Regions from separate parts of the Micromonospora musae genome, predicted to be linked through region 1. Evidence: riboswitches for the same ligand, from Rfam matches in the RefSeq annotation. Region 1 holds a riboswitch; the other holds the start of a gene.
The links. A riboswitch is a leader RNA that binds a small molecule or an ion and turns the genes downstream of it on or off. The one in region 1 is predicted to bind cyclic di-AMP.
Positions count from the first base shown of each region.

Region 2: another riboswitch for cyclic di-AMP. It lies ahead of D7147_RS26860 (C39 family peptidase); the one in region 1 lies ahead of D7147_RS22055 (LysM peptidoglycan-binding domain-containing protein).

Region 1 covers NZ_RAZS01000008.1:5,782-13,472, forward strand. The annotation lists gene D7147_RS22035 (helix-turn-helix transcriptional regulator) at 1-734, shown strand, start outside; gene D7147_RS22040 (N-acetyltransferase) at 1,002-1,745, opposite strand; gene D7147_RS22045 (hypothetical protein) at 1,841-2,143, opposite strand; gene D7147_RS22050 (methyltransferase) at 2,444-3,460, opposite strand; cyclic di-AMP (ydaO/yuaA leader) riboswitch at 3,777-3,967, shown strand; gene D7147_RS22055 (LysM peptidoglycan-binding domain-containing protein) at 3,965-4,579, shown strand; gene D7147_RS32735 (hypothetical protein) at 4,745-6,229, opposite strand; gene katG (catalase/peroxidase HPI) at 6,547-7,691, shown strand, end outside.
Region 2 covers NZ_RAZS01000012.1:49,986-57,676, reverse strand. The annotation lists gene D7147_RS26880 (polysaccharide pyruvyl transferase family protein) at 1-1,235, opposite strand, end outside; gene D7147_RS26875 (acyltransferase family protein) at 1,545-2,705, shown strand; gene D7147_RS26870 (hypothetical protein) at 2,912-3,340, shown strand; gene D7147_RS26865 (hypothetical protein) at 3,489-4,262, shown strand; cyclic di-AMP (ydaO/yuaA leader) riboswitch at 4,660-4,804, shown strand; gene D7147_RS26860 (C39 family peptidase) at 5,044-5,877, shown strand; gene D7147_RS26855 (alpha/beta fold hydrolase) at 5,985-6,728, shown strand; gene D7147_RS26850 (CDP-glycerol glycerophosphotransferase family protein) at 6,739-7,691, opposite strand, start outside.

The sequences.
Region 1 (7,691 bases):
TCGACGACGAGGAGGCGGTCGCCCTGGCCGTGGGGTTGCAGGCCGCCGCGCAGAGCGCGGTGGAGGGCCTCGCCGAGTCCTCGGTGCGCGTCCTGGCCAAGGTGGTGCAGGTGATGCCGGCCCGGCTGCGGCGCCAGGTCGAGGCGTTGCGCGCGATGACCCTGCCCGCCGGCTGGGACGGCCCGACCAGGCCGGAGGTAGACCCGGGAATGCTCACCGCAGTGGCGTTGGCCTGCCGGGACAGCGAGCACCTGCGGTTCTCCTACACCGCCGCCGACGGCCAGCGCACCGACCGGCATGTCGAACCACATCGGCTGGTCTCCCTGGGCCGCCGCTGGTACCTGGTCGCCTACAACCTCACCCGGCATCAGTGGCGCAGCTTCCGGGTCGACCGCCTCACCGCGCCACACGGCACCGGCTCCCGGTTCCGACCCCGCGACCTGCCCGCCGCCGACGCCGCCGAGTTCGTCCGCACCAGCCTGGGCAACATGCCCCACCCGTACCGGGTGGAGGCCCTCGTCGACGCCCCGGCCGCGGCCGTGAGATCGCGGATCGGCCGGTGGAGCAGAGTCGAGGAAGTCGACGCCGAGCACTGCCGGGTATTCATGACCGCCGACTCCCTGGACTGGCCGGCCATGGCGCTGGGCACGCTCGACGCCGACTTCCGCGTCCTCGACCCGCCCGAGCTGCTCGAACTGCTGCGGAACTGGGCAGCCCGGTTCAACCGGGCCTAGGGTCTGTTTCATGAGGCTCGCCCGAGCGAACCGAGGCCCAGGCGGCGGTCCGGCGAGGCGGAGGTTCGTGCGGATACCGGTGTGGTATCCGGACGAACCTCCAACGCGGCCGGTCGTCGCTTGGGGCCGGCGCAGCCGGGCACGGTCTCATGAAACAGACCCTAAAGTCTGCTGCGCGCACTGCGGTGACAGCACGAGCAAGCACCGGGCGGTGCGGCCTGGCCAGGCCACACCGCCACGTCTGTGCCACGCTCTGCTGAGCTGGAGCTAGAGGCGGTGCCGGACCCAGACGTTCGGCTCCACGTAGACGGCGTGATCGTGCGCCACGTCGCAGTGCACCGGTACGAGCGCACCCGGCACCCGCACCGGCCCGCTCGTGTCGAAGGGCAGGCCGGTCCAGCGCCGCCAGTCGGCGAGCGTGCCGGAGATCGTCATCGACCGCGTCGCCACCCGCTCGATGCGTCCACCGGCGCGTACGTGCACCCGCAGCCAGGGGTCGACCGGCAGCCCGTCCGGGCGGACCCGCCTCGCGTACTCGGTCATCGGCAGGTCGGGCTGGGCGTGTTTGCCGTTCGGCCGCACCGGCGCCACCAACGTGTCGTACCCCTGCTCCGCGGCGGCCCGACGCATGGCGTCCAGCATCAGCGCGGAGAGCCCACCGCCGCGCCGGTCGGGCCGGATGCAGATCTCCAACGCGGAGACGATGTTGGTCTCGGCGCCGCTGAGTCGGTCGACGGTGGCGCGCTGGATCATCCGGTCCCAGCCGCCGTCGGGCAGCTCCGGCTCGGTCCAGCGCAGCGGCACGGCGTACGCCCGGGCGACCGCCCGGCCCGGCTCCGCCGGATCGACGGCGGCGAAGACGAACTCCGGATACAGCTCGTGGGCGACGCAGTAGTAGACCGAGCCCATCGGATCCCAGAGCATGAACGGCGGCCACGCCCCGTCGAAGTCCTCGTCGAGCAGGGCAGCGAGCTCCGGCCGCTCGGCGAGGCTGGCGATGTCGATGGTCACGGCCGCACGGTAGGGGCCCCGCCCCCGCGCCCGCACCTCATATTTCGACGCCGACGGCGCTCCCGGGCCGCGCTACGGGACGGCGCGGCCCCGCCTCACGCCGCGGTGCGGCGGTTCGCCGGCGGCATCGGGACACCGGACCAGGCGGCGGGGGAGTTGTAGGTGACCGCGACGGCGGGTTCACCGGCCGGGCCACCCTGCGCCGCGCTCAGCGCCCGCTGGGCGTTGTTCCACGCCGTGCACGGCCACGGCTCACCGGCGCACAGCAGGTTGCGGCAGCCGCCCTCGCCGTCGGGCTCGTGCGCGTCGGCCACCTCGAGCGCGAGCTTCCACAGCAGCGGGTCGGTCACCTCGTCAGGGCGATCTGTGACGGCCTCGCTACGGCTTGTTTCGGACATGGCTGTCCCCCTCGGGTTCGTGTCCGCCCTACCTTCACCACTGTCTCCCCCCGGTAAACCCCGGTGGCTGGGCGCTGAGCTGCCGGGGTCTCCGTTCCGGATTGTTGCCGACGCGGCCCGGTCCACCCCAGCTTTGACCGCCCACCTGTCGCAGTCATCACGGGAGGTACGCCCCGATGACCACCGCGGATCACCGTCCGCAGTGTCCTGGTGCCGTACGGTCATCGCCGGTGGCGCAGGCGCGTGGGCCCGGCGGCGGCCGGGCGAAAGCATCCGGCCGCCGCACCCACCGTCCCGCGGTCAGGCCCGGCGGGCCACCACCGCGCCGTTGGCGCCCGGAGCGTCGAACAGCACCGTGCGGATGTCGACGAAACCGGTGTCGGTGAGCCAGGTCGCGTACTCGGCGCGGGAGTAGTTACGGCCGCCCTCCGTCTCGACCACCATGTTCATGCCCATCAGTGCCGCCGACGGCGGGCCGGTGCGCTCGTCGTTGAGCAGCAGCTCGCAGATGACGACAGCCCCGCCGGGTGGCAGCGCGGCGTGGCACTTCGCCAGCAACGCCCGGTTCGTGGGCTCGTCCCAGTCGTGCAGGATCATGCTCAGCAGGATGACGTCGTATCCCTGCGGCAGTGCGGGGGCGGCGAGGAAATCACCGGCGACGGTGCCGATCCGGTCGCTCAGGTCGGCGGCCGCTATCCGCTCCTCGGCTCGTACGCAGACATGCGGCAGGTCGAGCACGGTCGCCTGCAGCTCGGGCAGGGTCCGGCACAGCTCGATCGGGAATGCTCCAGCCCCGCCTCCGACGTCGAGCAGCGATCGGTGCGCGCCGAAGTCGTACGCGCCGGCCAGGGCCCGCGCGGTGAAGCTGGACGTGGAGTACATCGCGTCCCAGAACTGGCTGATCATCTCCGGGTCGCTGGTATCGAACATCGACTGCTGGCTCTGCGGGTCCCAGGTCAGCGGCCGGTCCGTGTGCAGCGCTTCGGAGATTCGATGCCACGGCAGATACGTACGCAGGTCGGAGTAGCGGATCTGGCCGCCGAAGTAGTACGGGCGCCCCTCGACCAGGAACTGTTCGGCGAGTTCGGAGTTGCGGTAGCCCGCGCCGGAGCGCTCCAGCAGGCCGAGTGAGGCGCACGCCGCCAGCAGCATGTCCGCCGGGCGCTCGGCCAGACCGAACTCGGCGGCTGCCTCGCCCACGGTGATGGTGCGCCCGCCCGCGAGCCGGGTGAACAGGCCGAGCTCGACGCCGACGGCGAGAGTCTTGAAGCCCCAGACACCGGCGACGAGATTCATCAGGGGAGTTGGATTGATCATGAAGACATCAGAGCATGCGCATCTGTTTGACATGTCGGGGGTGCCGGGAGTTGGTCGGCTGCTGGCGATCTGATTCGCGCGGCGCGACCGGCGATGTCACGTCTGGTCGTCGTTCGGTGGGCAGGTCGTGACCATCCTCCCTGTCGGACGGTTCGGTCCCGCCGGAAGCGTCCGGTTCGTCACTGCCGCACAGCCGGGCGAGGCGCGCAACTCGAGCGCCGGCCGCCCCGCGCGACCCGGTGAAGAACTTCACAGGAAGTGGGCAATCGTCGCGAATGGTGCCTAGCGTCGGTCGGGTTCGCCGACGCGAACACCGCGACCGGTAACGCCAAATCCTGCCGCCGGTCGTCGGAACGTCACCCGGGCAGGAGCGGGGGACCCACCGTTTCCCGGCGTCGCCCGCCTCCCAGGTCAGGGCGGCGCCTCGGGGTGAAGCCGCCCATCGTGCGGCCGGGCTCCTCAGTCCGAACCCGACAGCTCACCTCGTCGGCGTGGAGGAAACCAATGGCATCTGCCTACCATCCCCGTCACCGTGCCGTCACCGCCAGTCGCCTCGCCGTGGGCACCCTGGCCGCCGGCGCGATCACCGGCGCCGTCGCGCTCTTCGGTGCCGCCCCCGCACAGGCGGCGGTCAACTGGGACGCCATCGCCCAGTGCGAGTCCAGCGGCGACTGGCACATCAACACCGGGAACGGCTACTTCGGTGGCCTGCAGTTCTCCCAGAGCACCTGGGAGGGGTACGGCGGCACGAAGTACGCCGCCCGCGCCGACCTCGCCTCCCGTGCCGAGCAGATCGCGATCGCCGAGAAGGTGCTCGACGGTCAGGGCATCGGCGCGTGGCCGACCTGCGGCAAGGAGGGGGGCTCGACGTCGTCGAAGTCGACCGGCGCGTCGAAGCGCCCCTCGGGCGGCGAGACGAAGTCCACCACCGGCACCCGGCAGCACGACACGTCGACCCCCGGCGGCGAGACGTACGTGGTGAAGCCGGGGGACACCCTCTCGGAGATCGCCGCGGCGCAGCACGTGGCCGGCGGCTGGCACGCCCTGTACGAGCGCAACAAGCGAGTGGTCGGCGACGACCCGGGATTGATCTTCCCGGGTCAGCGTCTCGCCGTCTGAGCCCGCAGCGCGTGGCTTCCTGATCTCCGGATCCGGGTCGCCGGCCGTGGGTGGTCGGGGTCGGTCCGACCGACCCCGACGGCCGCGGCTCGTCGTCCACCGCGCCGTCCAGCCGAGCGGTCCGGCCGACCCTGAGCCGCCTGAACGCCGAGCAGTCGGCGGCGCTCAGGCGGTCAGCAGCCCGGCGAGGCTGAGCTGGTTGACGGCGGCGCCGACATCGGCCCCGGGGACGCGGGTGAAGAGCGCCGCCACGTGGTGCGCGGTCGCCCCGCCGTTACCGATGGCGGTCAGCAGGGCCGCGCAGGCGGGGTCGGTGCCAGGACCGGTCTGGCTGGTCATCGCGCGCACCGTCTCGTCGAAACTCCGGACCGGCGGAAGGGGCACGTCGAGTTCACCGGACGTGTCGGTGGCTCCCCGGTGCCAGCGGCCACCGACCCACCAGAGGCAGAACGTCAACAGCCCATTGCGGTTGCGGGTGTTGAGAACGCTGTCGGTGACCCAGGCGGGCGCTCCGGAGTAGAGGTCGGGCAGCGGCCGGCCGCCGTTGTAGGCGGCTTCGAGCAGGGGAGAGTCCCACTTCCCGCCGGAGAGGACCGCGCGTTCACCGGGGAGCACGAAGAGGACCGAGCCGCTGCGACGGTCGCTCTCGTACCAGGCGTGGCCGGGGAAGATCCGCGGACCCCAATCCGACCTGACGCCGACGTACACGGCGGAGAGCGCCGCCCATCGGGCCCAGACGTCCGCCAGTTGGGGGACGCCGTCGACGGCGACGCCGTTGCGGCCGGTGGCGGCTGCGGCGGCCGCCCGCTGCGGATCGCGTCCCTGGGCGGCGGGCCCGGCGACGTATCCGGCGAGCCAGACCGGTACCCGCGGGCGGGGGTAGGCGGCCAGGTCGTTGCGGTAGTGGTCGGCGGTCAACAGTTGGTCGTCGGGGAAGGGCTGGTCGCCGTAGTCGTACTCCACGGTCAGCACACCGCGGTTCGTGACGGTCAGCAGCAGCCGCCACCACGGCCCGGCCGGCATCTGCGCGGCGACGTCGCGTTGGTGGCGAACCAGTTCGCCGATGCTCAACGGCACGGGCGCCGCCGCCGACCTGTCGCCGGAGAAGAACCACAGCTGGGCGACCTCGGCGGAGACGGTGAAGGCGAATTCCGCCGAGAGCCGGTCCCAGCCGGGCGGTCCGAGTTGGGCCAGCTGTTGGGCGATCGGCTCGAGCAGCCGGGACGCCTCCGCGGCGATGGCGGCCTCGTCGGGTGAACCGTCGACCACGGTGAAGCTGCTGACGGCCGGCGGATGCCCCGCCGCGGCCTGGTGGAACGCCCGCTCGAACTCGGCCATGAACTGTGCCTCGTCCGACCCGGCGGAGGCGTGCGCGTTCGCGATCTCCTGCGTCGTGAACCGGTCCTGCGCCGCCTGGGGAGGGACGGAGGAGGAGACCTCCTCGATGCGGCCGGAGTCTCCGACCAGGAACACCGACCGCCCCACCGGCATGTCGAGGAACGCCATCGGGTCACTCTCGTCGACGATGACCGGCGCGTACACGCTCCAGCCCGCCTCGAAGCGATCCGCCGCCAGTCCTTCGGTCGGGTAGTCCAGGCCGTGGGACCGGATCCAGTTCGCCACCAACGAGATGGCTTGCGCCGCGTCCATGCATGATCCTCTCGCCGGGCCCTCACCCTATGCGGGCCGTCGAGGATCCGGAAGGACTCCCAACCGGCGTCGGCAGGGCAGGCCGAGTGACGTCCAGCCCATTATCTTGACTGATTCCAGAAAACGAAGAAGACTCCCGGGCGCGCGGTGCATACGCATTCGTGCCCCGACCCGGACCCGCAACCGGCCTGACCGCCGCCGACGACCACGGCTCCACGATCGGCGAGACCCAGGCCGGCCACCGGGGCCGTTCGCCCCGGCCGGTCCGTCCCGAGCAACACCTGATCCCCCTGAGAAGTAAGCACGGAAGGAACCCGATGTCCGAGAACCACGACGCCGTCGTCCACGACGCGGAGGCGGGCAGCGAGTCACGCTGCCCGGTCGCGCACGGACGCGCCCCCCACCCGACCCAGGGCGGCGGTAACCGCGGCTGGTGGCCGAACCGGCTCAACCTGAAGATCCTCGCCAAGAACCCGGCCGTGGCGAACCCGCTCGGGGTGGAGTTCGACTACGCCGAGGCGTTCAAGTCCCTCGACCTGGCCGCCGTCAAGCAGGACATCGCGCAGGCCCTGACCACCTCGCAGGAGTGGTGGCCGGCCGACTTCGGCCACTACGGCCCGTTCATCGTTCGCATGGCCTGGCACAGCGCGGGCACCTACCGCATCAGCGACGGCCGTGGCGGTGCCGGCGCCGGCCAGCAGCGCTTCGCACCCCTGAACAGCTGGCCGGACAACGGCAACCTCGACAAGGCCCGCCGCCTGCTGTGGCCGGTCAAGAAGAAGTACGGCAAGAGCCTCTCCTGGGCCGACCTCATGATCCTCGCCGGCAACGTCGCCCTCGAGTCGATGGGCTTCAAGACCTTCGGCTACGCCGGTGGCCGCGAGGACGTCTGGGAGCCGGACGAGGAGGTCTACTGGGGCCCCGAGACCACCTGGCTCGGCGACGAGCGCTACACCGGGGACCGGGACCTGGAGCAGCCGCTCGCCGCGGTGCAGATGGGCCTCATCTACGTCAACCCCGAGGGCCCCAACGGCAACCCGGACCCGCTCGCCTCGGCCCGGGACATCCGCGAGACGTTCGGTCGGATGGGGATGAACGACGAGGAGACCGTCGCCCTGATCGCCGGCGGCCACACCTTCGGCAAGACCCACGGTGCGGGCACCACCGACCACGTCGGCCCCGAGCCGGAGGGCGCCCCCATCGAGGAGCAGGGCCTCGGCTGGAAGAACAGCTTCCGCACCGGCAAGGGAGCGGACACCATCACCAGTGGCCTGGAGGTCATCTGGACCACCACGCCGACGAAGTGGACCAACAACTTCTTCTGGAACCTCTTCGGCTACGAGTGGGAGCTCACCAAGAGCCCGGCCGGCGCGCACCAGTGGACGCCCAAGCACAACGGCGGTGCCGGAACCGTGCCTGACGCCCACGACCCGTCGAAGCGGCACGCCCCCGGCATGCTGAC
Region 2 (7,691 bases), on a different contig from region 1:
CCGCGCAGCTCGTCGGCGTGGTCGCGCAACCACTGCAGCCGGCCCAGCAGGACGTCCTGGTCGGCGGCGGCGGGCCGTACGGCCGGCGGGTAGGTGGTGGCGCGGACCTGCTCGTCGAAGCGGCTGGGGCTGTCGCCGTCGGCGAAGGCGTTCGGGAGGTCGTGCTTGGCGAGGAACGACAGCATCGTCGCGAATCGCGCCTTGTGCCCGTTGTTGAGGGCCGTGTAGTCCGCCTCCTCGTACAGGTCGGCGGCGTCGACGTCGGCCGGCACGTCCTTCATCACCCGGTGCGGGATCTCGAAGTACCGCGCCAGCTCCAGCGTGCGGGAGTCGTGCGCGAACAGGTAGCCCGGCGTGCCGGCGATCAGCGCGGTGATGGTGCCGTGGATCCGGGTGCCGAAGTTGAAGTCGAAGCCCGACAGGTACTCCATCCAGGTGGACGGGTCCACGAACATCCGCACCTTGTCCTCGGTGAAGAGCGGGTGCGAGGTGTGGATCGGGATCTGGCTCGTCTTGCCCCGGTCCTCCGGCGCGTCGCCGTAGAGCAGGGTGCCGAGGGTCTTCAGGTCCTGCGGGATGTAGCGCAGGTTCGGGTACTTGCGGTGGTGGTTGCCCACCACCTTCGCCATCGACTTGACGTACGGCGAGATGGTCATCGCGATCCGGTCGTGCGGCTCCAGGAACGCCTTGCGCTTCTCCACCCGCAGGTTGTCCCCGTGCAGGAACATCGACGGGCAGCCGATCACGTCGACCGCCGAGAAGCCCAGGGAACGGAGGTAGTCCCCGGTGATCTCCCCCCGGACGCCGATGCTGTGCGACCGGTCGAGCACCGCCTTGACGAACGCCTTCACCGCGTCGTCGATCGGGCGCAGGTACTCCAGGTCGCCCTTGACGTTCGTCTGGGCGCCCACCCCGAGCACCACCACCGGGATCCGCAGCCGCTGGATGAGCCGGGTCAGGTTCCCCAGCCGCTCGGCGTAGCTGCGCCGGAAGGCGTTGGCCAGCGGTACGACGAACACGTCGTACCGCTCGTTGATCATGTCCGCCTCGCGGAGGTTCGCCCGGAACGCGGTCGGCTCGATCTGCGTGTTCCCGGCGCCCAGCAGCTTGTACGCCGCGTGGCTGAACACGAGATTGCCAGCGTTCTCCCCGATCCAGTTCTGCTCGAAGGTCTCCTCCGGCGAGTAGACGTCGAAGGGGCCCTTCTTGGCCCGCATCAGGATCCGCTGGTGCATCGGTCGCTCCAATTCTCGTCCGTCCGCGACGGCGCCTCGCTGCCGTCGGTGCGGGGCTCCTCGGAGGCGCGCCGCATCCATCACCTCCGAGCCCCGCGATATTAAGCCACCGGACATCCATGGCACACCGCGGCGTCAGAGTCGTACGACCGGCCGGCGGTCGTCATCCGCGCGGCGGATAGGGTGCCCCGAACGGGCGGCCCGGATCAGTGGCGCCGCCGGCGTGGCGGCCTCCGGGGCTCCGGGCGACGGCCGGGTCACGGGCGGCAGCCCGCACAGCTCGAGGCGCCGCCGGGGGAGGAGAGGTACATGCTGGTGACGGTGGGGCAGGCGAGCACGACGGCGACGGCGACACCGTCCGCCGGAGGCGGCGCTCCAGCCGGTCGCCTACCCTCCCTCACCGGACTGCGCTGGATCGCGGCGCTGCTGGTCTTCGGATTCCACGCCGGCACCATGCGGATCATCGCCGAGCCCGACTACCAGAGCGTGGTCAGCAAGGTCTTCAGCCTCGGACTGTCCGGAGTGGAGTTCTTCTTCATCCTCAGTGGCTTCGTGCTGGTCTGGTCGGCGCGGCCCGGGGAGCGGCGGCGGAACTTCTGGCGCCGCCGGTTCGCCAAGATCTGGCCGAACCACGCGGTGCTCTGGGCGCTGGCGCTGCTGGTGGCGCTCTGGTTCGCCGATCCGGTGCGGGTCGACGTCGCGGTGGAGAATCTCCTCCTGCTCCAGGCCTGGGACTTCCGGGGCGGCCACTTCTACAGCATGAACAACGTGAGCTGGTCGCTCTCCTGCGAGTTCTTCTTCTACCTCTGCCTACCGCTGGCGCTGCCGCTGGTCCGCCGGGCGCGGGCCGGGCTGCTCTGGGCGGTCGTCGTCGCGGTGCCGCTGCTGATCCTGGCGCTCTGGCCGGCTCAGTTGCTGGTGCCCGAGGAGTACCGCTGGTGGTTCACCCAGATCTTCCCGCTGACCCGGTCCCTGGAGTTCTGGATGGGGGTGGCCGCCGCCGAGCTGATGCTGCGCGGCCGGTGGCGCGGTCCACGGCTCCCCCTGGCCAGCCTCCTCTTCGTCGCCGTCTGGGTGGCCGCCGCCGGATGGATCCGCGCCGAGTTCTGGGCCGCGCTCCTGGCGGCCGCCTACCTCCTGGTCATCACCGCGGCGGCGGACGCCGACGTGCGCGGCCTCCGCTCGCCGTGGCGGTCCCGTCCGATGATCTGGCTCGGTGAGGTCTCCTTCGCCTTCTACCTCGTCCACGTCCTCGTCATGACGACCGTGCTGCGGTTGACCGGGGACTGGGGTGTCGGCCTGCCCGGGTGGTGGGGGCCGGCCGCCGTGCTCGGGTTCCTCCTGCTGAACCTGGTCCTGGCCGGGCTCCTGCACCGCTGGGTCGAGATGCCGATGATGCGCCGGCTCGGTCCACGCCGTGCCCGTCCGTCCGCGGCCCCCGCCGCCCCCGCCCCCGCCCGCTCCCGCTGACCGCGGGCCGAGCCGGCTCGACTCGCCTCGTCGAGCGGGCCGGACGGCCCCGCCGCCGCTCGGCTTCCCCGGCCCCGGGTGTCCCTCCGACTCGGTGCCAAACTGCCCCTGAGCTGGGACGTCCACCCTGGTCGGTGCGGTCGGCGCGGCGTCGCGACACGCCCGGCTACCGTGCGACTCCGGTGGTGCGGGGGTAGCGTTGCCCCATGCCTTCCTTCGCGCTCACCGATCCCCTGTGGTGGGTGGCGCGTTGGGCCGCTCGGTTGCTGGCCAGCCTCGCGGTGGCCGGCGCGTTGACCGTCGGGTCGCTGGCGCCGTTCGGGGCTCCGCACCCGCAGGCCACCACCGAGTCGCCGTCGCTCACCGGCTCGTGGGCCTGCGACTGCGCTCCCACGTTCGTCGGCGCGCCCGACTCCCCGGTCGTCGCCGTCGCGCACGGCACCGTCGCACCGCAGAGCACCGCCGAGGCCGCCGGCCCGCCGGCCGCCGCACCGTCCGCGCCCGGTGTCACAGTCGAGCCGTTCGCCCTGGTCGCACCGGTGGCCGCCGCGGTCGCCGTCGCGGCCACCGAGGCGCACCCGCAGCGCAACGCGATCCCGACCGTTCGAGCGCCCCGGGCCCCGCCCGGCGCCTGACCCGTCGGCGGGAGCAGGAAACCCTCCCGCCGCGCCCGCCGAACGCGTCAACCGCGCCCGCCCCGGCGCCCCGCGCGGCCGAGTCGGCCCCGCCCCGGGTGGCCGGGCGGCTTCCCGCATTCGCGTCTGCCTGCCCCGAGGTGTCGACATGGAGAAAACCGTCCTCTACCAGTTCCTCGTCGAGGTGCCGCAGGCCGCCGCCATCTGGTCGGCCCTGCTGGTACTGGCCCTGATCGTGCTCACCGTGCTGGTCGCCCGCCCCGAACGCGACCGCCCGGAGGACGACCGGAGCGCCCCGACCGTGCCGTCCGACCGGGAGTTGGCGACGGCCGAGGCGACAGACCTGCGCCGGTACGCCGAGGAGGTGGCGGTCGCCGCCGCGGGCGCGGCGCAGACCGCCCGACGGAGACGGGACGCGTGGTCGACCGCCCAGGCCGATCTGGACCGGGCCTGGGCGGCGTACGACGAGGCCGACAGCGCCGCCCGCCGGTTCGCCGGCGCGGGCGCCCTGCCGACGCCCCGCACGCCCCACACCCCAGCGGAGTACGCGGCCCGGGAGCGGCACCTGCACCGGGCGGCCACGGCGGCGTACTGGCGGGGCGATCTCACCCTGCGCCAACTCGGCGACGTCTTCGGACACCGCGACGGCTGGGATCCCCGTCTGCACCCGGTCGAGCAGGAGGTGCGCCTGGCCCGGGTGGTCCGGGACGGCCGGCTGGCCGGATACCGGGCCGCTCAGGAGCGGGAGCGTCGCGCCTGGCGGGACGCCGAACTCGCCGCCGAGGCGGCCCGCGCGCTGGCCACCGAGGCGTACGCGGCGGCGGTCCGCGTCCGGCCGGGCCGGTCGACGGCGACCCGGCCGGCGAGCACCGCCCCCGCCCGCCTGGTGACCGCCCGTTGGCACCCGGCGAGGGTCGGCTGACCGGGCCGCTCCCCGACCGACTCGTCTCCTGGAAGATCGGGCGGCCCGGTCGTCCGGACCCCGCACCTCAGGGTGGGAGTTGATCGCCGTGCCGGCGGATGTCGGTCGAATTCCGCCGGCAACTCCGTGAGCCCGGTCACAACGGCCCGGAAACGGTCAGCGGGTCCAGCCGGTTCGAATCATCCCGGCCCTTTGACAAGGTTGTCGTCGGCCCGTCCTGTTGCGCCCCCCGAACGCCGCCGTAACTGCCCGTCCCATTGAGTCCCGTCAGCGGCCAAACGCCCGGAAAAATTGTCAGACGGAACAGGTTTAAGCAGGTGGCGAAGGGTTGGCAGGCTCCTCGTCGACCAGTAGTGTCGGCCCGTCCGGTGCGGTACCCGATCGCAAGAGGCGACGCCGCGCCGACCCGCCTAATCGTTGTTCTTCACGAGCCGGGGACCCACATGTACGTCCGGGGTGAATCCGCGAGCCACGGCCCGCGGTAGGGCGATCTTCCCGCCCGAATCCGTCAGCTAACCCGGTAGGCGGTGCCGGAAGGAGTTCCATCCCTGTGGTGCACGAACCCACCCCTCGGCCGTCCCCGAACCTCCACGGCGCCCCGGTGCCCGCGCTCGCCCGCCTCGTAGCGGCGAGCTGATCCGGCACCCGCGTCACGCCGCCCGGTCCACCGGGCGATCCCCTGAGCGATCCACCAACCGCACGCGGACCAGGTCCGCGCGGTGACGCCTACCCGATTCCCGGTACGGCGGCCGGTCGCTCACCCCCGAACCGTGGAGGAACCGTGAAGCACACCCTGAAGCGTCAGCTCCGTCGCCTGGCCGCCGCGCGGCCGTACCAGATCGCCGCCGCCTCGGCCGCGGCGCTGGTGCTGGCGACCACCACCGGCGCCCTGCTCAACGGCGCCGACGAGGCGCCCGCCGCGCAGCGCGCCTCCGCCGCGGTCGCGGCCGAACTGCGCAGCGACGCCGGCATCGCCTCGCTCAGCGAGCAGCAGCCCACCACACCGGCGGCCGACTCGCCCACGGCCAGCTCGCCCACCGCCGGCGCACCGGCGGCGAAGAAGGCCGCGAACCCCGACCTGACCCGCAAGCCGACCCCGCCGAAGCCGCCGTCGAGCAAGGTCCTCGACTACGACTACCAGGCGCAGACCACCTTCTACTACTGCGGGCCCGCCGCCACCCGCAACGCGCTCAGCGCCACCGGCATCGAGCGCGGCCAGGACGACCTCGCCACGCAGCTCGGCACCACCGAGATGGGCACCAACTCCGCCGAGGACACCACCCGGGTGCTGAACGCGGTGGTCAAGGGCAACCCGTACAAGACCACCATGTTCCCGACCGCGCCGCGTCCCGCCCAGATGGACCGGCTCCAGGCCGACATCGTCCGCGCCATCACCGACGGGCGCGGCGTGGTCGCGAACATCGTCGGCGACGCCGTCGACACCGACGGCGGCTGGCACTCCTTCGGCGGCGGGCACTACATCGCCGTCGTCGGCTACCGGGACCAGGGCCGCACCGTGAAGATCGCCGACTCGGCGAACCCGGCGGTGCCGTCGTACTGGATCACCACGATCGACCTGGCGAACTGGATCACCTCCCGCGGTTACTCCGCCTGACGATCGCGTTCACCTCGGGCGCCGGCACCTGATCAAGGGGCCGGCGCCCGTCGTCGTACCGGATCTCCACCCTCGCCCTGCCGACGCCGCGATGGCAGACTGCGTCCATGACCGACGCCGGTGCCCGTACGCCCGGCCGGCCCGCGCTCCTGCTGCTGCACGGCATGGGCGCGACCGGCGAGGTGTGGCTGCCCTGGGCGGCCCTGCTGGAACGCCGGTGGGAGGGGCGCTGGCTGGCGCCGGACCTCGCCGGCCACGGCACCTCACCACCGCTGCCCGCCTACGACTTCGGCACGCTGGCCGAGCGGGTGGCCGAGGCGCTCGCACCGGACGACCGCCTGATCGTGCTGGGGCACTCGCTCGGCGGCGTGGTCGGCCTGACGCTCGCCGCGCGGGACGCCGGATTACCGGTCGCCGCTGTCGTCGGGCTCGGCATCAAGGCGGTCTGGTCCGGCGCCGAGTTGGCGAAGGCGCGGGAGCTGGCCGCCCGTCCGGTCGCCTGGTACGCCGACCGCGACGCCGCCGCCGAGCGCTACCTGCGGGTCTCCGGGCTGGCCGGACTGGTCGCCCCCGACGATCCGAGGGTGACGGCCGGGCTGCGCCAGGTGGATGGGCGCTGGCGACTGGCCATGGACCCCGCGGCGTTCGCGGTCGGCGAGCCGGACCTGTCGGCGCTGCTCGCCGCCACCGACGTGCCGATCCTGCTGGCGCGCGGCGAACACGACCCGTTGGTCACCGACGCGCAGCTGCGGCGCTACGGGGTTCCGGTCGCCACGCTTGCCGGGCTCGGCCACAACGCCCACGTCGAGGACCCGGAGGCGGTGCTGGCGCTCGTCGAGTCGTACCGCTGAGCGGCCGGCCTCAGGCGGTCGGCAGGGGTGCCGCCTCCGCTGCGGCCGGCCGGCCGACGCGCGGCGTCGGCGTCCGTCCGGCCGGCTCCAGCTCGCGCCGGGCGGCGGCGAGGAAGGCCTCGGCGTACGACTCGGCCGGGAAGTCGCCGAGGTAGCGTCGCCGGGTCTCCCAGCGCTGCGCGGAGAGCGGGTCGGTGTCGAGCAACCGGTCCAGCACCTCGTCCAGGTCGGCCATGTTCCGGCGCAGCACGTACCCGGCGGCCGCCAGCGGGAACCGCTCGGTGAACGCGTCGCCGTCGGCCCCCATGTCCGTCACCGCGAACGGCTTGCCGGAGTAGAGGTAGTCCGAGATGACTCCGGAGACGTCGGAGACCAGGGCGTCGGAGCGGTTCACGCACTCCACCAGGCTCAGGTCCCGGCTCGCGGCCGCGCCCCAGAGGTGCTGCCGGCCGGTCCGGGCCCGGTCGGCGGCGAGCAGCTCGGTCAGCCGGCCGAGCTGCCGGGCGGACGCCGGGTTCTGCGTGGTGTACGGGTGTGCGCGCAGGATGACCGTCGCGCCCCGGTCCAGCAGCCGCCGCAGCAGCGGCTCGGCCACCGGCAGCGAGCAGTAGTCGGCGTCCGCGTGGTGGCCGGTCCAGGTCGGGGTGTAGAGGACGGTGCGGGGGGTCAGCGCGGGCAGCCGCTCGGTGCGAACCTCGATCGACTCGACCTGCGGGCGGCCGACCACCACGAACTTCTCCGCCGGGATCTCCACGCCGACGCGCGCGTACCGCTCGATCGCGGCCTGCCCGGCCACGAAGATCCGGTCGAAGATCGCGGAGACCGGGTTGGCGCTCGGCGCCTTGTCGCTGTCGCCGTGGTGCAGCTGCACGTGGGTCAGCTGGGTGAACCGGATGAAGTGGCTGTTCTTGGCGCCGTGGTTGACGTAGAACGCCGCCTTCAGGCTCGGCACCAGCACCTCGT